Regions from separate parts of the Streptomyces sp. NPDC020192 genome, predicted to be linked through region 2. Evidence: riboswitches for the same ligand, from Rfam matches in the RefSeq annotation. Region 2 holds a riboswitch; each other region holds the start of a gene.
What was found. Region 2 has a riboswitch for thiamine pyrophosphate ahead of thiC (phosphomethylpyrimidine synthase ThiC). Riboswitches for the same ligand answer to the same signal wherever they lie in the genome.

Region 1: it holds a riboswitch for thiamine pyrophosphate, as region 2 does, so the genes downstream of both, thiO (glycine oxidase ThiO) here and thiC (phosphomethylpyrimidine synthase ThiC) in region 2, are expected to answer to the same signal.
Region 3: it holds a riboswitch for thiamine pyrophosphate, as region 2 does, so the genes downstream of both, ACH47Z_RS18380 (thiamine ABC transporter substrate binding subunit) here and thiC (phosphomethylpyrimidine synthase ThiC) in region 2, are expected to answer to the same signal.

What each region holds. Positions count from the first base shown of each region.
Region 1 is NZ_JBIRXG010000001.1:390,407-397,415, forward strand. It holds gene ACH47Z_RS01825 (hypothetical protein) at 1-228, opposite strand, end outside; gene metF (methylenetetrahydrofolate reductase [NAD(P)H]) at 285-1,208, opposite strand; gene thiE (thiamine phosphate synthase) at 1,343-1,990, opposite strand; gene ACH47Z_RS01840 (Rv2175c family DNA-binding protein) at 2,096-2,461, opposite strand; gene ACH47Z_RS01845 (NAD(P)/FAD-dependent oxidoreductase) at 2,526-3,758, opposite strand; TPP riboswitch at 3,884-3,995, shown strand; gene thiO (glycine oxidase ThiO) at 3,993-5,162, shown strand; gene thiS (sulfur carrier protein ThiS) at 5,159-5,377, shown strand; gene ACH47Z_RS01860 (thiazole synthase) at 5,381-6,175, shown strand; gene pknB (Stk1 family PASTA domain-containing Ser/Thr kinase) at 6,266-7,009, shown strand, end outside.
Region 2 is NZ_JBIRXG010000006.1:245,076-252,084, reverse strand. It holds gene ACH47Z_RS14825 (DUF4241 domain-containing protein) at 1-947, opposite strand, end outside; gene thiC (phosphomethylpyrimidine synthase ThiC) at 1,195-2,979, opposite strand; TPP riboswitch at 2,972-3,149, opposite strand; gene ACH47Z_RS14815 (YibE/F family protein) at 3,230-4,768, shown strand; gene ACH47Z_RS14810 (SsgA family sporulation/cell division regulator) at 4,932-5,369, opposite strand; gene ACH47Z_RS14805 (IclR family transcriptional regulator) at 5,469-6,203, opposite strand; gene ACH47Z_RS14800 (DUF5326 family protein) at 6,634-6,846, opposite strand; gene ACH47Z_RS14795 (cupin domain-containing protein) at 7,005-7,009, opposite strand, start outside.
Region 3 is NZ_JBIRXG010000008.1:263,549-270,557, reverse strand. It holds gene ACH47Z_RS18395 (LAETG motif-containing sortase-dependent surface protein) at 1-114, shown strand, start outside; gene ACH47Z_RS18390 (ABC transporter ATP-binding protein) at 487-1,506, opposite strand; gene ACH47Z_RS18385 (ABC transporter permease) at 1,506-3,107, opposite strand; gene ACH47Z_RS18380 (thiamine ABC transporter substrate binding subunit) at 3,155-4,231, opposite strand; TPP riboswitch at 4,313-4,421, opposite strand; gene rlmN (23S rRNA (adenine(2503)-C(2))-methyltransferase RlmN) at 4,447-5,553, opposite strand; gene ACH47Z_RS18370 (YceI family protein) at 5,710-6,375, shown strand; gene ACH47Z_RS18365 (SRPBCC family protein) at 6,388-6,834, opposite strand; gene ACH47Z_RS18360 (phosphatidate cytidylyltransferase) at 6,975-7,009, opposite strand, start outside.

The sequences.
Region 1 (7,009 bases), on a different contig from region 2:
GAAGCCGCGGCGGAACGACAGGGTGACGTAGGTCTGGCCGACGGCGAAGGCGATGGCGCCGACGCCGATCACGATCACGGACGGCATCAGCACACCGACCACGACACCGAGGAAACCGGCGAAGGCGAGCAGCCGCCAGCGCAGCCGCGCCTTGTACTGCAGCAGCACCTCGCCCAGCAACCACAGTGCGACGACGCCGAACGCGATGTAGAGGACCGTCCAGCCCATGTACGCCCCTCTCCCAGTGACCGCTACGCAGTGTGTCGTATCGCGATGCGGCCGGTCTAGGCCTGCGGGGGGTGGTGCAGGCCCAGGTTCTCGTAGATTTCCAGGGTCGCCGTGGAGTTGTTGAGCGTGATGAAGTGCAGTCCGGGCACTCCCTCGGCGAGCAGCCGAGCGCAGAACTCCGTGGCGAAGTCGATACCGATGGAGCGTACCGCCGCCGGATCGTCCTTCGCTGTGAGGATCCGCTCTTTCAGGGCATCCGGGAAGACAGCATTGCTGAGTTTGGGCAACCGTTCCAGCATCTTCACGCTGGTGACAGGCAGGATCTCGGGGATCACCGGGGTCTCACAGCCCGCGGCCACCACGCGGTCGCGCAGCCGGAGATACGACTCCGGCTGGAAGAACATCTGTGTGATGGCGTAGTCGGCGCCCGCGCGGCACTTGTCCACGAAGTGGGCGACGTCCGTGTCCCAGTCCGAGGAGCGGGGGTGCATCTCCGGGAAGGCGGCGACGCCGACGCAGAAGTCGCCCGCCTCCTTGATGAGCCGGACGAGATCGGCCGCGTAGGTCAGGCCCTTGGGGTGCGGGACCCAGTCGCCCATGGGGTCGCCGGGCGGGTCGCCGCGCACGGCGAGCATGTTGCGGATGCCCGCGTCCGCGTACTGGCCGATGATGTTGCGCAGTTCGGCGACGGAGTGGTCGACCGCGGTGAGGTGGGCGACGGGGGTGAGCGTGGTGTCGGCGACGATCTGCTCGGTCTCCTTGACCGTGCCCGCGCGGGTGGAGCCGCCGGCGCCGTAGGTCACGGAGACGAAGTCGGGGGCGACCGCCTCGACCCGCCGGAGCGCGCTCCACAGGTTCCGCTCGCCCTTGGGGGTCTTCGGCGCAGAGAACTCGAACGAGTACGTCGTCTTGCCGGTGGCGAGGATGTCCCGCACGGTGCGTGCGCGATCAGTCCTGGTGGAGGGGGTTCCGAGGGCCATACGGGCAGGTTAGCCAGGGGTGGGCGGTACCCCAACCGGACGCCGGTAATTTGCCCGAATTGTCGGTTTTCTGTCCACTCCTTGGACAGAAATCCGGACAGACCCGGGGCACAGACCCGGACGGCGGCGTGTCGCTATGCCTGCCGCAGCCGCTTGGCGAACTCCGCCGCGGCCGCTCCCGGGTCGTCGGCCTCGGTGATCGCGCGGACGACGACCACCCGGCGGGCGCCGGCGTCCAGCACCTCGTCGAGGTTGGCGAGGTCGATGCCGCCGATGGCGAACCAGGGGCGCTCGGTGCCCAGAGCGGCCGTGTGGCGCACCAGGTCGAGGCCGGGGGCGTGGCGGCCGGGCTTGGTGGGGGTGGGCCAGCAGGGGCCCGTGCAGAAGTAGTCCACACCGTCCTGGGCCGCGGCTGCGGCGGCCTCCGACTCGGCGTGCGTGGAGCGGCCGATCAGCACCTCGTCGCCGAGGATGGCGCGGGCCGCGGGGACCGGCAGGTCACCCTGGCCGAGGTGGAGCACGTCGGCACGGGCGGCGTGGGCGACGTCGGCGCGGTCGTTGACCGCGAGCAGCTTGCCGTGCCGGGCGCAGGCGTCGGCGAGGACCTCCAGGTGCGCCAGCTCCTCGGCGGCCTCCATGCCCTTGTCGCGCAGCTGCACGATGTCGACACCGCCGGCCAGGACCGCGTCCAGGAACTCGGGCAGGTCGCCCTGGCGCCTGCGCGCGTCCGTGCACAGGTACAGACGGGCGCCGGCGAGCGCGGTGCGTGCGGTGTCGGACATGCGTGAGTCCCCCCGTGAATCGGTGTCCTGGCGGCGGTCGCGGGTGGCGCACGGACTGCGGCTACGGCCGCGGCCCGCACGCCACCCCTGCTGATACGGCTCGGCTCAGACGGCGAGCGCCTGGGCGCGGCGCTTCACCTCCGTGCCGCGATTCTCGCTCAGGGCCTGCGCGGGGGTGCCCGGCAGGGTCGGGTCGGGGGTGAAGAGCCACTCGATCATCTCTTCCACCGTGAAGCCGTCGTCCCGCAGCAGCGTCAGGGTCCCGGACAGGCCCTTGACGACCTTGTCCCCGTCGATGAAGGCGGCGGGGACGTGCAGCGCCCGGTTCTCCCCTCGGCGTACGGCGATGAGCTGGCCCTCCTTCACCAGCTGCCGCACGCGCGTCACCTCGACGTCGAGCATCTCGGCGATGTCGGGAAGGGTGAGCCAGGCGGGGACGAGAGCATCGATCTTTGCGTCAATCTCGGTCACAGGGACAAGCCTGCCATCCCCCACTGACAGTCGGAAGTCAGGCAGGTCCAGCCGAGAGGATGAGCTAGTCGACGGTTGCGTCCTTCAGCGGCCTGCCCGGGTCCGCCAGCGCCTGCGCGTCCATCCTCCGCCCCGCCTCGATCAGCCGCCGCCCCTGCGCCAGATCACGCGGGCGGCCGACGGCCAGCAGGGCCACCAGGCGGTCCTCGCGCAGCCAGCACACCGTCCAGGCCGGGCCCGTCCGGTCGCCGCGCCAGATCATGCGGTCGGCGGCGGGGTGATGGCCGGCGTACTGCACGAAGCGGCCGAACTGCTCGGACCAGAAGTACGGCACCGGGTCGTAGGCAGCCGGGGTCTCGCCCAGGATGTTCGCGGCGACCGTGCGCGGGCCCTGCAGGGCGTTGTCCCAGTGGTGGACGAGCAGCCGTTCGCCGTAGCGGGCCGAGGGGAAGGAGGCGCAGTCGCCGACGGCGTACACGTCCTCGACGCTGGTGCGCAGGTGGGCGTCGGCGAGGACGTCCCCGCGCGGGCCCAGCTCGATGCCGGAGCCGGCCAGCCAGCCGGTCGCCGGGTGGGCGCCGATGCCGACGACGACGGCGCCCGCGGGCAGCCGCGTGCCGTCGGCGAGCACCACCGCGCCGGGCTCGACGCGCTCCACGCGCGCGTGGGTGCGCAGTTCGGCCCCGGCGTCGGCGTACCAGGCGGCCATGGGCGCCGCGACCTCGGCGGGCAGCGCGCCGGCGAGCGGCCGGTCGGCGGCCTCGACGACGGTGACCGCGCAGCCCGCCTCGCGCGCGGCCGTGGCGAACTCGGCGCCGATCCAGCCGGCGCCGACGACCACGATCTCGTGCTGCCGGGCGAGCACCGGCTTCAGCCGTTCGGCGTCGTCCAGGGTGCGCAGCAGATGCACGCCGGGCACGCCCTCGGTGCCGGGCAGGGTGATCGGTTCGGCGCCGGTGGCGAGGACGAGGACGTCGTACGACACCGGGCCCGCCTCTGTGTCCAGCTCGTGCTCGGAGGGGCGCAGGCCCAGCACCTCGCAGCCGAGCCGGAGCTCGACGCCGAGCGACTCGAAGTCCACTTCGAAGGCGGAGTCCTCGGCCTTGCCGAGCAGCACGGCCTTGGACAGCGGTGGCCGGTCGTACGGCTGGTGCGGCTCGGCGCCGAGCAGGGTGATGGCGCCCTTGAAGCCCTGCTCCCGCAGCGCGACGGCGGTCTGCACCCCGGCCATGCCCGCGCCGACGACGACCACGCGCCGCCCCTGTGACGTGCCCTCGTGGGCTGTGTGCTCGCTCACCTGATCACCATAGACAGGTGACGGATCGTGAGTCAGCGGGCGTGCTCGGTGACCTGCTCCACACCACCCGTGACGCGGGGGCTGTCTTACGGGTGACGGGCGCGGCGGGCTAGGGTGACGTCCGTACACGCACTCGCGGGAGCCCGGACGCACCGGGCTGAGAGGGAGGCTGGCGGCCTCCGACCGTACGAACCTGATCCGGGTCATGCCGGCGAAGGGAGGGGCTGGACGCCCATGTCGTCACGTACGTCCGATACGTCCGACGTCCTCGTCATCGGGGGCGGAATCATCGGCCTGGTCACGGCCTGGCGCGCGGCGCAGCGCGGGCTCGCCACGGCCGTGGTGGACCCCGAGCCCGGCGGCGGGGCCGCGCGGGTCGCGGCCGGGATGCTGGCCGCGGTCACCGAACTGCACTACGGCGAGGAGACCCTGCTCGCCCTGAACCTGGAGTCGGCCCGCCGCTATCCGGGCTTCGCGGCGGAGCTGACCGAGCTGACCGGCCACGACCTCGGCTACCGCCGCTGCGGCACCCTCCAGGTCGCGCTCGACGCCGACGACCGCGCCTACCTGCGCGAACTGCACGCCCTGCAACAGCGTTCCGGCCTGGAGTCGGAGTGGCTGTCCGGGCGGGAGTGCCGGCGTCTGGAACCGATGCTGGCGCCCGGGGTGCGCGGCGGGCTGCGGGTCGACGGCGACCACCAGATCGACCCGCGGCGGCTGGCCACGGCCCTCGTGGTCGCGTGCGAGCGGGCCGGGGTGGTGTTCCACCGCACGTGGGCCGAGCGGCTGGACGTCGTACGGGGCCGGGCCGCCGGGGTCACCACGGCCGACGGCACGGAGCTGCGCGCCGGGCAGGTGGTGCTCGCGGCCGGGAGCCTGAGCGGGCGGCTCGCGGGGGTGCCGGCGGGGCTGCTGCCGCCGGTGCGGCCGGTCAAGGGGCAGGTGCTGCGGCTGACGGCGCCCCGGCGGTACGCGCCGTTCCTGAGCCGTACCGTGCGGGCCATCGTCCGCGGCGGCCATGTCTATCTGGTGCCCCGGGAGAACGGCGAGCTGGTCGTCGGCGCGACCAGCGAGGAGCTGGGCTGGGACACGACGGTCACCGCGGGCGGTGTGTACGAGCTGCTGCGCGACGCCCATGAGCTGGTGCCGGGCATCACCGAGCTGCCGCTCACCGAGACCCGCGCCGGGCTGCGCCCCGGTTCGCCCGACAACGCGCCGCTGCTCGGCCCGTCCGGGCTCGACGGGCTGGTGCTGGCCACCGGGCACTACCGCAACGGGGTGCTGCTCACGCCGGTCACCGGCGACGTGCTGGCCGAGGTGCTGACGGGTGGTCAGTTGCCCGAAGAAGCCCGTCCGTTCACGCCGCAGCGCTTCGGCGCCGTCCTCCAGGAGCAGCCCGCATGAGCGTCTCCGCCACTGTTTCCATCTCCGTCAACGGAGAGCGCCGGGAGATCGTTCCGGGTACCGTGCTCGACTCCGTCGTACGGTCCCTGGTCGCCGCGCCCTCCGGGGTGGCCGCCGCCGTCAACGAGACCGTCGTCCCGCGTACGCGGTGGGCGGCCACGGCGCTGGCCGACGGCGACCGCGTCGAAGTCCTCACCGCCGTGCAGGGAGGCTGAGCCGTGGCCGACGATTCCCTGGTCCTCGGGGGTACGACGTTCTCGTCGCGGCTGATCATGGGTACGGGCGGTGCGCCCAGCCTGGAGGTGCTGGAGCGGGCGCTGATCGCCTCCGGCACGGAGCTGACGACGGTCGCGCTGCGGCGCGTGGACCCCTCCGTGCACGGCTCGGTGCTGTCGGTGCTGGAGAAGCTGGGCATCCGGGTGCTGCCGAACACGGCGGGCTGTTTCACCGCCGGGGAGGCGGTACTGACCGCTCGGCTGGCCCGGGAGGCGCTGGGTACGGATCTGATCAAGCTGGAGGTCATCGCCGACGAACGGACGCTGCTGCCGGATCCGGTGGAGCTGCTGGAGGCGGCGGAGACACTGGTCGACGACGGGTTCACGGTGTTGCCGTACACCAATGACGATCCCGTGCTGGCGCGAAAGCTGGAGGATGTGGGGTGTGCGGCGGTGATGCCGCTGGGCTCTCCGATCGGGTCCGGTCTCGGTATTCGGAACCCTCACAACTTCCAGTTGATCGTGGAGCACGCGCGCGTGCCGGTGATTCTGGATGCGGGGGCCGGTACGGCGTCCGATGTCGCGCTTGCCATGGAGCTGGGGTGTGCCGGGGTGATGCTTGCCTCTGCGGTGACTCGGGCGCAGGAGCCGGAGGTGATGGCCGCCGCTATGAAGCTCGCCGTGGAGGGGGGCCGGCTGGCCCGGCTGGCGGGGCGGATTCCGCGCAGGCACTTCGCGGAAGCCTCCTCCCCCGCCGAAGGACGCGCCCACCTGGATCCCGAGCGCCCGGCCTTCTGATCGCGCGCGAGTCACAGCTGTGCTGCATTCCGTCCCCGGAATCAGCGCACCGTGCGGCACTGTCGGCCGGTCCTCGTAGACTCCCCTCTCGTGGATACGACCCTTCAGGACCCCCTCGTCGGGCAGGTGCTCGACGGCCGTTATCGCGTCGACGCGCGGATCGCGGTCGGCGGGATGGCCACGGTCTACCGGGCCCTGGACACCCGGCTGGACCGCGTTCTCGCGCTGAAGGTGATGCACCCGACGCTCGCGGCCGACGGATCCTTCGTCGAGCGGTTCATCCGGGAGGCGAAGTCGGTCGCCCGGCTGGCGCACCCGAACGTGGTGCAGGTCTTCGACCAGGGGGCCGACGGGTCGTACGTGTACCTGGCGATGGAGTACGTCGCCGGGTGCACCCTGCGGGACGTGCTGCGCGAGCGCGGGGCTCTGCAGCCCCGCGCGGCCCTCGACATCCTCGAGCCCGTTCTCGCCGCGCTCGGCGCCGCGCACCGGGCCGGGTTCGTGCACCGGGACATGAAGCCCGAGAACGTGCTGATAGGCGACGACGGGCGGGTCAAGGTCGCCGACTTCGGCCTGGTCAGGTCCGTGGACACGGTGACCAGCACCACCGGCGCCGTGCTCGGCACCGTGTCGTATCTCGCGCCCGAGCAGATAGAACAGGGCACCGCCGATCCGCGCGTCGACGTGTACGCGTGCGGTGTCGTGCTCTACGAGATGCTGACCGGCGGAAAGCCGCACTCCGGGGGCTCCCCCGCCCAGGTGCTCTACAAGCACATCCACGAGGACGTGCCGCCGCCCTCGGCGCTGGTGCCGGGGCTGGTGGAGGAGCTGGAC
Region 2 (7,009 bases):
TCCTCGCCCTCGGCGAGCGCCAGCTCCCAGGTGACCGCCGGTTCCGGATCGATAAGGAGCCGTACGGCCGAGCCCTCCTCCACCGGGAACACCTCGTCCGCGTACTCCATCTCGTAGCTGAGGACGGCTTCCTGCAGCGGGTACGCGCCCGGCGGAATGCGCTCCAGCAGCTCGCGTTGCCTGCCGTCGGACGTCGTCAACGGGCAGGAGACGGCGAGTCTGCCGCTGGGCACCCGCAGCACCGCGAGGTCCCGAACGGCGCTGACCGTCATCTCCGCACAGTCCTCCGTCGCCACGCGCGTGCCGGGCCGGAACAACTCGCTCAGGTGTGGCGGAGCGGCCGGGCGCGGCGGCAGCCAGGGGGACGGAGCCGCGGATGCGCCCTCCGCAGCGGAGGCCTCCGGTTCGTCCGCATGCCGGCCACGGCGGGACGGCTCGGACAGGAGCGGGCTTCCGACACCTCGTACGCCGAACTCCGCTCGGTCCCGCCAACGGTCCGCCTCGGGAACGTCCGCGCGCCCCTGGCGCAACGAACCCAGGGCACCCTGCGGCTGGAACCCCGTGGTCCCCCTGCCGTCCGGTTCGAGGTCCGTGGTCGTACGCCAGACGTCCTTCGCGAACTCGGCCTGGTCCGGTGAGGCGTAGCGCCACTCCGACCGGTGGCGCAGGAACAGGCGCTCCGGTTCGAGCAGCCGCCAGTCCAGCTCCCGCGTACGGCGGCCCCGCTCGTCGTACGCCCACACGCCCACGTAGTGATCGGCCCAGGCCACGAGGTGCACCTCGACCGGTACGGCCCGCCCCGGCACCCGATGGACCATCACATACCGCTCAGCGGCCCTGTCCCGCGCCTCGGGCTCGGACCGCGAGAGCGGTTCCAGGGCGCTGCACGAGGACAGGTCCCACCCCTTGGCGTATGACACCAGCACGGTGCGTCCGTCGTCAGCCATCGCAGATCCCCTCCACGCTTCACAGACTGCTGCGCTGCTACGCACCGTAACGCCCGTCTCTGACAACGAGCCGAAGCCCGGGCCCGCCGTGGTGTTCCAGTCCCAGGAAGCACCAGAAGTCGAAGGGTGCTCCACCATCCAGGCGGTCCGAAGCATCACCCTCACGGACCGGCCGGTTCCTGGGATCGTCGGTCCGTGCCCCCGGGCGGCTCACATTTCCGGTGGCACGGACCGCCGTAGGCCGGACTCAGTCGGCGATCGGCAGATACACCCTGTTGCCGCTCGCCGCGAACTCCTTCGACTTCTGGGCCATGCCCTCCTCGATCTCGGTCCGGCTGCCGCCGTGTTCACGGCGGATGTCCTGCGAGATCTTCATGGAGCAGAACTTCGGCCCGCACATGGAGCAGAAGTGGGCCGTCTTGGCGGGCTCGGCCGGCAGGGTCTCGTCGTGGAACTCCCGTGCCGTGTCGGGGTCCAGGGCGAGGTTGAACTGGTCCTCCCACCGGAACTCGAAGCGGGCGTCGGACAGCGCGTCGTCCCACTCCTGCGCGCCCGGGTGACCCTTGGCGAGGTCGGCCGCGTGGGCGGCGATCTTGTAGGTGATGACGCCGGTCTTGACGTCGTCCCGGTTGGGCAGGCCCAGGTGCTCCTTCGGGGTGACGTAGCAGAGCATCGCCGTGCCCCACCAGGCGATCATCGCGGCGCCGATGCCGGAGGTGATGTGGTCGTACGCCGGCGCGACGTCCGTGGTCAGCGGGCCGAGCGTATAGAACGGGGCTTCATCGCAGATCTCCTGCTGGAGGTCGATGTTTTCCTTGATCTTGTGCATCGGGACGTGACCGGGGCCCTCGATCATCGTCTGCACATTGAAACGCTTGGCGATCCGGTTGAGTTCCCCAAGAGTTCGCAATTCCGCGAACTGTGCCTCGTCGTTGGCATCGGCGATGGAACCCGGCCTGAGACCGTCGCCCAGCGAGTACGTGACGTCGTAGGCGGCGAGGATCTCGCACAGCTCCTCGAAGTTCTCGTACAGGAACGACTCCTTGTGGTGCGCCAGGCACCACGCGGCCATGATCGAGCCGCCGCGCGAGACGATGCCCGTCTTGCGGTTGGCGGTGAGCGGCACGTACGGCAGGCGCACGCCGGCGTGCACGGTCATGTAGTCCACGCCCTGCTCAGCCTGCTCGATGACCGTGTCCTTGTAGATCTCCCAGGTCAGTTCCTCGGCCCTGCCGTCGACCTTCTCCAGGGCCTGGTAGAGCGGGACCGTGCCGATGGGGACGGGGGAGTTGCGCAGCACCCATTCGCGGGTCGTGTGGATGTTGCGGCCGGTGGACAGGTCCATGACCGTGTCGGCGCCCCAGCGGGTCGCCCAGGTCATCTTCTCCACCTCCTCCTCGATGGAGGAGGTCACCGCGGAGTTGCCGATGTTGGCGTTGACCTTCACCAGGAACCGCTTGCCGATGATCATCGGCTCGATCTCCGGGTGGTTGACGTTGGCCGGCAGCACCGCGCGACCCGCCGCGATCTCCTCGCGGACCACCTCGGGCGAAACGTTCTCCCGGACGGCCACGTACTCCATCTCCGGGGTGATCTCGCCCCGGCGGGCGTACGCGAGTTGCGTCACCGCCTCACCGCTGCGGCCCCGGCGCGGCTGGCGCGGCCGCCCCGGGAAGACCGCGTCCAGGTTGCGCAGCCCGCCGCGCGGCGAGGTGTGCTTGATCCCGTCGTCCTCGGGGCGCACGGGACGGCCCGCGTACTCCTCGGTGTCGCCACGGGCGATGATCCAGTTCTCCCGCAGCGGCGGCAGGCCCCTGCGGACGTCGGTGTCGACGAGTGGATCGGTGTACGGGCCCGACGTGTCGTACAACGTGACCGACTGCCCGTTGGTGAGGTGCACCTGACGGACCGGCACGCGCAGGTCGGGGCGCGAACCCTCGACGTACGCCTTGTGCCAGCCGATGGACTTCCCGGCCTCCTGGGACTTCTCGCCCTGGACGGAGACAGGCGTGCGTGCGTCCTTGTTGGTCATGAGACCTACTCCCTACGCCGGCATTACCCGGTAACAGGTTCGGCGGTCGACGCAGCGGTTTCCGTCTGCCGGTGTTTCCTGTGGAACAGGCTTCGTTCCACGTGAAACATCGCGAATACGGAGGTCAGCGTCCTCTCAGCCCGGTGCTCCGAGCTCCCGCGTGTGCAAAGGTGCCTCAACGCTAGCGTCATATGTGGCGTGCTGAACAGTGGGCCCCTGCCCTTCTTGCGATGATCGGGCGGTGACCAGGATGGAGCAGTACCCGTACCAGCCGCCCGAGCCGCACCACCGGGACGGCTCAGCGCCGGACGCCGGGTACGGCCATGCCGGCACCGCGCCGGACGCCGGGTACGGCCCTGCGCGGGATTCCGGCGGCGATGGCGGCCACCGGCACGATCTCGCAGACGGCCACAGTCACGGCCACGGTCACGGCCGCGGCCATGACCACGACGATGGCCCCTCGCACGGCCACAGTCACAGCCACGGGCCCGCCACCCCCGTCTCCAAGCATCTGCGCAAGGTCATCGCCGCGATCCTGGTCCCGTTCACCGCGGCGGTCGTGGTCGGTCTGGTGGTGCTCTGGCCTGGCGCAGCCCCGCCGCACAAGCGCACCGGCGTCGGCTTCGACCGGCAGACCCAGCAGGCCACGGTCACCCAGGTCGTCCAGGTCAGCTGCCAGTCGGTGAACGCCTCCGGCGACACCCCGACCGGCGACACCTCCACCGCCGAGGGCAGTTCGGCGCAGCAGCAGGCCAACGGGAAGTGCAAAAAGGCGACCGTCCGGGTGGACACCGGCAAGGACAAGGGCCGTACGTTCACCGAGATCGTGCAGCCGGACCAGCCGCGGCAACTGCACCAGGGCGAGAAGGTCGTGGTCGCCTACGAGCCCTCGGCACCGAAAGACCTGCAGTACTCGGTCGCCGACGTGAACCGGACGTTCCCCATGTACCTGCTCGCGGGGATCTTCGCGCTCGCCGTCGTGGTGGTGGGCCGGCTGCGCGGTGTCATGGCGCTCGTCGCACTGACGGTGAGCTTCCTGGTGCTGACCCTGTTCATCCTGCCCGCCGTCCTTCAGGGGTCGAACCCGCTGCTCGTGGCGGTGGTCGGGTCGAGCGCCATCATGCTGATCGCCCTGTACATGTGCCACGGTCTGTCGGCCCGTACGTCGGTGGCGGTGCTCGGCACGCTGATCTCGCTGTCGCTGATCGGCCTGCTCGGCTCGCTGTTCATCGGCTGGGCCGCGCTGACCGGCAACACGGACGACAACACCGGCCTGATCCACGGCCTGTATCCGTCGATCGACATGAGCGGTCTGCTGCTCGCCGGCGTCATCATCGGTTCGCTCGGTGTCCTGGACGACGTGACCGTGACACAGACCTCGGCCGTCTGGGAGCTGCACGAGGCCAACCCCTCGATGGGCTGGCGCGGGCTGTACCGGGCGGGCATCCGCATCGGCCGCGACCACATCGCGTCCGTGGTCAACACCCTCGTCCTCGCCTACGCCGGTGCGGCGCTGCCGTTGCTGCTGCTGTTCTCGATCGCGCAGAGCAGCGTCGGAACCGTAGCCAACAGTGAGCTGGTGGCCGAGGAGATCGTACGCACGCTGGTGGGCTCGATCGGCCTGGTCGCCTCGGTCCCGGTCACCACCGCGCTCGCCGCGCTCGTCGTGTCGGCCGACCGGCCCGGACCGGATGCCCCGGCCCGCGCCGGTGCCCAGCGAATCCCGGCCCCCACCGGCACCCAGCCCGCCCCGGCCCGCGGCGGCCGGGGCCGGCGCCGGAAGCGGTGAGACGGGGCGAGGCGACACCGGCAGCGGTGAGGCGGGGCGAGGCGACGCCGGCAGCGGTGAGGCGGGGGCGCCGGTAGCGCCCTCTGCTCGCCGCCCTTCGCAGAAGCGTTCCTGCACAGCTCCACCCGGTACGCGGAGCACCCGGCGCCCGTGCCGTAACGCTTCAGCCGGCGCTCTGTTCCTCGGCCAGGATGCGGTCCAGGGCCTCGTCCAGATGCGCGTCGAAGTCGGCCAGCGCGCCCTCCTGGCCGAGCGGGACCAGCTTGTCCGTACGGTCCAGGAAGGCCACGAGCGGCGGTGCCGACGAGCGGAACAGCGCCTGGTCGCCGCTGACCTGAAGCCTGATCAGCACTTCGCCGAGCACCTCGGAATCGACGGGGGCGATGTGCACATCGCCTTCCCCACACGGCCGGCCGACCCCGTCGATCAGCAGCTCGCGCCCGAAGGCCCAGGTCACCGGGGCATCACCGGGCAGATGAAAGGTCAGCCGCACGGCATAGGGATCACTGGTCTCGTAGCGCAACTCCACCGGAATGCGGAAGGAGAGCTCCTCCGAGACGAGAAAGCTCATCATGACTTCTGCCTGTACGGACTCGCGCATCGTCTACCCCGTCGTAGGACATCGACTGGCTGGGATTGATCCCTCTAAGCGTGGTCAAATCTTGCTGAACGTACACAGCGCATCACAAGGAGTAAGTTTTCAGATACTGATAGAGAGCGTGAGCGTCCCCAGGTGCCGCCCGATCTCCGTCTGCAGCCGATGGGCCGCGGGCAGCAGCCGGTCGGCCTGGTGGAGCGGGAGCGACATGGCCATCGTGGCCACGGTGGTGCCGACCGTGATGGGGACCGCCGCGCAGACCGTCCCGAGCGCGTACTCCTGGCGCTCCACCACCGGCTCCATGCGCCGCGTCCGGGCCAGCCGCCGCAGCAGGGCGTCGTTGTCCCGGACCGTGTACGGCGTGATGGGCTGCACGGGATAGCGGGCGAGATGGTCGCGGCGGGCGTCCTCGTCCAGCTGGGAGAGCAGGCACTGCCCGATGGCGTGCGCGTGACCGGTCGCCCGGAAGTCGGCCCACTCCTCGACCGCGGGGGCCTCCGGGGAGTCGGAGACGCACATGACCTCGATCTCGCCGTCCCGATACATCGCGTAGTACACCGGCACACCGATGGAATCGCGCCAGTGCGCCAGCGTGTCCGCCACCGCGCTGCGACGTTTCTGCTGTGCGCCGCTGCTGCCCAGCCGCTCAGCGGCGTCACCGAGGAAGAACAGCCCTTTCTCACGGCGCAGATAGCCCTCGTGGACCAGGGTGCGCAGCAGGTGGTACGTCGTGGGCAGGGCGAGGCCGGTCTCGCGGGCCAGTTGCTTGGCGGGGGCGCCGTAGACATGCGCGGCGACGGTCTCCAGCAGGCGCATGGCGCGCTGGACGGATCCGATGAGCGTCGCGGCGGCCGCCGGTTCGGGGGAGTTGACGGGGCGCGGCTGGACGGGGAGTGCTGGGGGGCGGGACTGGCCGGAAACGTCCGCCGCGTGCGGCTGGCCGGGCACGGCCACGGCCGGGGAGGGCGGGTGCCGCGTGGGAGGTGCGCAGGAGCGCGGTGCGGTGAGGGGTGTGTGGGATTCCGCCGGTGCGGTGTCAACCATGGCCAAGGGTCACTCCCGGAACGCGATGGGCAGCCCGTGCCGGGGAAGAGCACGGAGGGGTCTGCGCCGCCCACGGGGCCGGACCCCGTGGGGAGTTCCGGACTTTAACCGTCCGCCACCGCATACAGACGGCCTCGCGGGGAAACTTCCCTCCCCCGAGGGAACCGGTCACCCTGGCCGGGACCGGTGATCGCGTCGTTCGCTCACCAGTCCCCGCGGCCCGTCACCAGTCGCTGCGCGACGAGGAGTTCGACATGAACTTGCGCACGACGTAGATCAGTCCGCCGACCAGCGCGACGAAGACCAGCGCCTTGAACAGCAGGCCGATCACGAACCCGACGACGGTCGCTATCAGACCGCCGAACACGACCAGGGCGATGACCGGCACCGCGACCCACTTCACCCACCACGGCAGTCCCGCGAAGATCTCTCGCATCGCCCTTGTCCTTTTCATCGTCGGAGTCGTCGTACGTCTTGTGTTCGTACGTCGTTGATGTTCCGCATTCGATGCTAGAGCCGCGAGGGGGCTTCACGGGGGCCTCGCGTCCCTTGTCCTCCCCTGACCCTTCCCCTAGGGAACCCCGGGGTCCGGCCTCACG
Region 3 (7,009 bases), on a different contig from region 2:
GGTGCGAGCTCCAACACCCCGCTGATCGCGGGTATCGCGGGCGCGCTGGTCGTCGTCGGCGGTGGCGCGGTCTGGTTCGGCATGCGCCGTCGCGGGGCGCGCGGCAACAGCTGACGCCCTGCCCTCACCACACCTCCGCGGCCCGTCCCCCTATCCCCAGGGGACGGGCCGCGGTCGTACGGAAGGCGAGGGGGCCGCGCAGAGCGACCGTGGCCTTCTCGTGCCCCCGGCGATGTCCGGCGCGACCTCGCACGGCAGTCCGGCCGCGAGCGTGGCGTCGGCGCGGTGGACGGTGATCTCGTGGGCCATACGGCGGGCCCGGAAGCCGGTGTTCGGCAATCCGGTCCGGGCGCACACCTTCGTGTCCGGCCCTGCCTCGCGCAGTGCGCACGAGCTGCTCCGGCGTCCGGTCCGGGCAGGTCGGCACGGTCGCGGACAGATCGGCGCCGGACGTCACCACGGCCCTCGAATGCGTTCGAGCGCGGTTCAGTCGAGTACGACGATCTCGGCCGCGTCGAACTCCACGCCCACCGCGTCCCCGGCCTCCGGCGCGTCCCGCAGCGCACAGGCGGCCTCCAGGCGAGGCCCGTCCCCGGGCTGGAGGTGGACGGCCACATGGGTGCCCTTGAAGGTGCGGGCGGTCACCGTGCACGGCAGACCCTCGTCGGCCGCCACGAGCCGTACCCCGGCGGGCCGGACCAGCAGCGTGCGCGCGCCCTGCGGGGAGCCGTCGGGCACCGGCAGCTTGCCCCACGGGCTGTCGGCGGCCGTACCGGCGACGGTCGCCGGGACCACGTTGTCGAAGCCGAGGAAGCGGGCCACGAACTCGTCCACCGGCCGCTGCCAGACCTCCAGCGGCGTGCCGGACTGGGCGATCCGGCCCTCCCGCATCACCACGACCCGGTCGGCCAGCGCGAACGCCTCGCCCTGGTCGTGGGTCACGGCGAGCACGGTCGTACCCAACCGGCCGAACAGTTCCCGCAGTTCGACCACCAGGCGTTCGCGCAGCGAGCGGTCGAGCTGGCCGAGGGGTTCGTCCAGCATGAGCAGCCGGGGCTTCGGCGCGAGCGCGCGGGCGAGGGCGACACGCTGCTGCTCGCCGCCGGAGAGTCCGGCCACGGCTCGCCGAGCGGCGCCCGGAAGTCCGACCAGCTCCAGCAACTCGCCCACCTCGGCGTCCCGTTCACCCTTCGCCACGCCATGCATGCGCAGCCCGAAGGCCACGTTCGCGCCGACGTCCCGCTGCGGGAAGAGCTGGTGGTCCTGGAACATCAGGCCGACACCCCGCCGGTGCGCGGGTACGCCCGTCTGATCGCGACCGTCGAGCAACACCCGCCCACCGGACAGGGGCTGGAGCCCGGCGACCGCCCTGAGCAGCGTCGACTTTCCGCTGCCGCTGGGCCCGAGCACGCACACCACCTCGTGCTCGGCGACGTCCAGACCGACGGCGTCGAGCACGGCCCGCCGGCCGAAGCGCACGGTCGCGGCGTCGAGGCTCAGCAGCATCAGAACTCCCCCGTCCGGTCGGTGCGCAGCCGCTCCAGGATGAGCAGCGCGGCGGCGCACACCACCATCAGAATGGTCGAAAGGGCCATCGCCTGGCCGTAGTTGAGGTCACCGGGGCGGCTGAGCAGCCGGGCCACGGCGACCGGGAGCGTGGGGTGGTCGGGCCGGGCGATGAACACGGTCGCCCCGAACTCGCCGAGCGAGACGGCGAACGCGAACCCGGCCGCGACCAGCAAAGCCCTGCGCACCAGCGGCAGATCCACCTCCCGCCACACCCGCCAGGGCGAGGCCCCGAGCACGGCCGCCGCCTCCCGGAGCCGTCCGTCCACCGCACGCAGCACGGGCAGCATGGTCCGTACGACGAAGGGGGCGCCGACCAGCGCCTGGGCGAGCGGCACGAGGATCCAGGACTGCCGCAGATCCAGCGGCGGCTTGTCGAGCGCGATCAGGAAGCCGAAGCCGACGGTCACGGCGGACACGCCGAGCGGCAGCATCAGCAGCGCGTCGAAGCCCCGGACCAGCCGTCCGGCGTCCCGGCGGGCGAGCGCGGCGGCGGCGAGACCTCCGATCACGACGGCGACGGCGGTGGCGGCGAGGGCGTACTGGAGTGACGTCCACACCGCGTGCACCGGCGCCACCAGGAACGTACCGCCGTCGGAGTTCGTCAACGCCCGGTAGTAGCCGAAGCCGGGGGCGTCGAGGGACCTTCGTACGAGCACGGCGAGCGGCAGGACGAGGAGCAGCGCGATGGTGGCGAGGACACCGGCGAGCAGCGCCCACTGTCCGGCGCCGCGCGGGCGGCGGGCGGTGATGCTGGGGTCGACGAGCCGCAGGGCGGTCTCCCGGCGCCGTACCGTCCAGGCGTGCACGGCGAGGATCGCGCCGACGGCGGCGAACTGGAGGAGGGTGAGGACGGCGGCCGTGGAGAGGTCGAAGACCTCGGAGGTCTGGCGGTAGATCTCCACTTCGAGGGTGGAGAAGGTGGGGCCGCCGAGGATCTGGACGACGCCGAAGGAGGTGAAGGTGAACAGGAACACCATCAGGGCGGCGGCGGCCACGGCGGGGGCGAGCGCCGGCAGGGTGACCTTCCGCCAGGCACCGAGCGGCGAGGCGCCCAGCATCCGGGCGGCCTCCTCCTGGCGGGGGTCGAGCTGGGCCCAGAGCCCGCCGACGGTCCGTACGACGACCGCGTAGTTGAAGAAGACGTGGGCGAGCAGGATCGCCCACACCGTGGTGTCCAGCCGTACGCCCCACAGCTCGTCCAGCAGGCCGCCGCGGCCGACCAGGGCCAGGAAGGCGGTGCCGGCGACGACGGTCGGGAGCACGAACGGGACGGTGACGACGGCCCGCAGCAGTTGCCTGCCCGGGAAGTCGAGGCGGGCGAGGACATAGGCGGCGGGCAGCGCGAGGAGCAGGGTGAGCGCGGTGGAGGCGAGCGCCTGCCAGGTGGTGAACCACAGCACGTGCCGGATGTCCGGCTGCGTGACCACGTCCGCGATCCGCCCGAACTGCCAGGCGCCGTCCACCTTCAGTCCGCGCGTCACGATCGCGGCCACGGGCCAGGCGAAGAACAGCGCGAAGAACGCGACGGGCAGGGCCATGAGCCCGAGCCGCGCCGCGTTCCCCCGCCGGGGTTTCGCTACTTCGGCTACTTCAGTACGAGAGAGGTCCACGACTTGACCCACTGGTCGCGGTTGGCGGCGATCTTGCCGGGGGCCATGGTCTCGGGGTGCTGGGCGGCCGGGCCGTACTTCGTGAAGTCCGCGGGCACCGCGGCCCCGTTGAGGACCGGGTAGACGAACATGTTCAGCGGCATGTCCTCCTGGAACTCCTTGGAGACCAGGAAGTCGATGAACGCCTGGGCGCCCTTGGGGTTCTTGGCGTTGCTCAGCAGCCCGGCGAACTCGATCTGCCGGAAGCAGGTGCCGTTCGAGACACCGGTCGGGGCGGTGCTGGGCCGCTTCTTGGCGTAGATGACCTCGGCGGGCGGCGAGGAGGCGTACGACACGACGAGCGGCCGGTCGCCACCCGCCTTCTTGCCCTCGGACGAGCCGGAGAACTCCTGGTAGTAGGCCTGCTCCCAGCCGTCGACGACCTTGACGCCGTTGGCCTTGAGCTTCTTCCAGTAGTCCTGCCAATCGTTGTCACCGAACTGCGCCGCGCTGCCCAGCAGGAAGCCGAGGCCCGGCGAGGAGGTGGCCGCGTTCTCGGTGACGAGGAGGTTCTTGTACTCGGGCTTCGCGAGGTCGGCGAAGGACTGCGGCGGGGTCAGCTTGTGCTTGCTGAAGTACGCCTTGTCGTAGTTGACGCAGATGTCGCCGTAGTCGATCGGGGTGACCCGGTGCTTGCCCTGGTCGAGCTGGTAGGCGGCGCCGACCTTGTCGAGGCCCTTGGCCTGGTACGGCTGGAAGAGGCCGTTGTCGAGGGCGCGGGAGAGCAGGGTGTTGTCGACGCCGAAGAAGACGTCGCCCTGCGGGTTGTCCTTGGTGAGGATGGCCTTGTTGACGGCCTGCCCGGCGTCGCCGTCCTTGAGGACCTTGACGTGGTACCCGGACTGCTTCTCGAAGTCCTGGAGCACACTCTTGGAGACGGCCCACGAGTCGTGGCTGACGAGGGTGACGGTCTTGGAGTCCGTGGACGACGTGGTGTCGCCGCCGGAACCGCACGCGGACAGCGTGATCAGGCCGAGCCCGACCGCCGCGGCCACGAAGGTCTTGTTGTGCACTGGATGTCCTCCTGGGGTTGGCCAGGAAGAGACGCGGCCCTGCCCGGGCTCCGCTGGGGAGACCCGGGCAGGGCGCAACAGCTTGAGTGATGACCGAACTTCCTACCCAGAATGACCTGGGCGAGGTTCAGAGGGTCTGCGGCCCTGTCCGCCGCACTCTCAGCGCTGTGGCGCTCCCCTGTCGGAATATGAAGATATGAGTGACGGTGGCCAGATTACCGCTCGGTGGCCGCGAGCTGACCACAGGCTCCGTCGATCTCCTGCCCGCGGGTGTCCCGGACGGTGACGGGCACGCCATGGGCGGCGATGGCCTCCACGAACGCCTTCTCGTCCTCGGGCCGCGAGGCGGTCCACTTGGACCCCGGCGTCGGGTTGAGCGGGATCAGATTGACGTGCACGGGCTTGCCCTTGAGCAGCCGGCCGAGCCGGTCACCGCGCCACGCCTGGTCGTTGATGTCGCGGATCAGCGCGTACTCGATCGACAGCCGGCGGCCGCTCTTCTCGACGTACTCGAACCCGGCGTCCAGCACCTCGCGCACCTTCCACCGCGTGTTCACGGGGACGAGGGTGTCGCGCAGCTCGTCGTCGGGGGCGTGCAGGGAGATCGCGAGGCGGCACTTGAAGCCCTCGTCGGCGAACCGGTGGATGGCCGGCACGAGCCCGACGGTGGACACGGTGATCCCGCGCTGCGAGAGCCCGAGCCCGTCGGGGGCGGGGTCGGTGAGCGCCCGGATGGCTCCGACGACCCGGTTGTAGTTGGCGAGGGGCTCGCCCATGCCCATGAAGACGATGTTGGACAGCCGGGCCGGACCGCCGGGCACCTCGCCGTCCCGCAACGCGCGCATCCCGTCGACGATCTGGTGCACGATCTCGGCGGTGGACAGATTCCGGTCGAGACCGGCCTGTCCGGTGGCACAGAAGGGACAGTTCATCCCACATCCGGCCTGCGAGCTGATGCACATGGTGACCCGGTCCGGGTACCGCATCAGCACGGACTCGACCAGCGTCCCGTCGAACAGTCGCCACAGCGTCTTGCGGGTGGTGCCCTGGTCGGTCGACAGATGCCGGACGACGGTCATCAGCTCCGGGAACAGCGCTTCCTGCAGCTTCCCGCGCGACCCGGCGGGAATGTCGGTCCACTGCTCCGGGTCGTGCGCGTACCGCGCGAAGTAGTGCTGCGAGAGCTGCTTGGCACGGAACGGCTTCTCGCCGGTCGCGGCCACCGCGTCCTTGCGCTCGGCGGGCGTGAGGTCGGCGAGGTGCCGCGGCGGCTTCTTGGCTCCGCGCGGGGCGACGAAAGTGAGTTCTCCGGGCTTAGGCATGGCCATACCAGTGTCGCAGATCGAATGGAGTAGCCCGCCGCGCTCGTCTCACGAGGGGCACAGGGGGCCACCGACCTGTGAAATTCTGCTGGCGAACGGTCGGGTTTCCTGGTCGGCCCTTGTCCCGCCCTTTGCCATGCCGTAACAACTGGCGCCATGAAGCTCTTCGGCCGCAACTCCCCCCACCGGCACGCGCAGCCCCCTGACGCGTCCGTGGCGACCACCGCTCCGGTGGCCGGTGCCACCGCCACCGCCGTACTGCCCGATCCCGCGCTGGCGCACCTGACCGGCGAGTGGATGATCGATCCCGCGCACAGCAGGGTCGGTTTCTCGGTGCGGCACGCGATGGTGACGACGGTGCGCGGCGCCTTCCCGCAGTACGAGAGCCGGCTGTACTTCGACGGCCGCGAGCCGGAGCGCTCCCGGGCCGACCTCGTGCTGTACACGGCCAGTGTCGACACGGGCGTCGAGCAGCGGGACGCGCACCTGGTCGGCCGGCAGTTCCTGGACTCCGCGAGCTATCCGCGGATGACCTTCACGAGCACCGCCGTACGGCTCGTGGGCAAGGACGTCTACCGCATGACCGGCGACCTCACGATCAAGGACACCACCCGCCCGGTCGACCTGGACCTCACCTACATCGGTCATGTCACCGACGCGTTCGGTGACGAGCGGGTCGGCTTCGACGGCACCACCACGATCAACCGTCTGGACTGGGGTCTGACCTACGAGGCCCGGATCGCCCAGGGCGGCGCCATGGTGAGCGAGACGGTCCGCCTCCAGTTCGACATCGCGGCCATCCGCGTCACGACCGGCGCCTGAGGACCCTTTCGGCTACGCGGCCGTGTGCTCCAACCTCTCCTTGAGCAACTGCTCGTTGTGCGGGAGTTCCCTGCGAACCTGGGGTTTCACGACGAGGGGCAGCAGGATCCTGCCGATGCCGTGGCCCTCGAAGTCCAGGTCCATGGTCACGCGGGTACGACCGTCGGGGAGGGGGGTGACCTCGCCGTGCACGCTGCCCCGGACCGGCCCGTCGATGCCGCGCATGTCCCATGAGCGAGGCGGGTCGTATCCGGTGACCTCCATGGTCATGGGCACGTCCCGGCGGCCGACATGGCGGGTGACACGGAGCCGGGAGCCGAGGCCGTAGGGTTCCTTGTCCAGCTGCTCGACGGACACCGCGCTCTCCTGCCACTCCGGCAGATGGTTCGGGTCGCTGAAGTAGGCCCAGACCTCGCCGGGAGCCCGGTCGACATCGATCTCTTCGTGGAAGGCGAACATGGCGCCCTCCTTTCGTAGAGGGCTTACGCCAGCATCGTCCCACTCCGGCGGTCGCGGGACCACAACCCCCGGCCCGTACGCCAACGGGCCCCCACCCTGCACAAAGGAACGGGGACCCGAAAGCCGCACACCAGCCCGCCTCACGCCGAGCCGACGAACACCACCATCAGCAGCC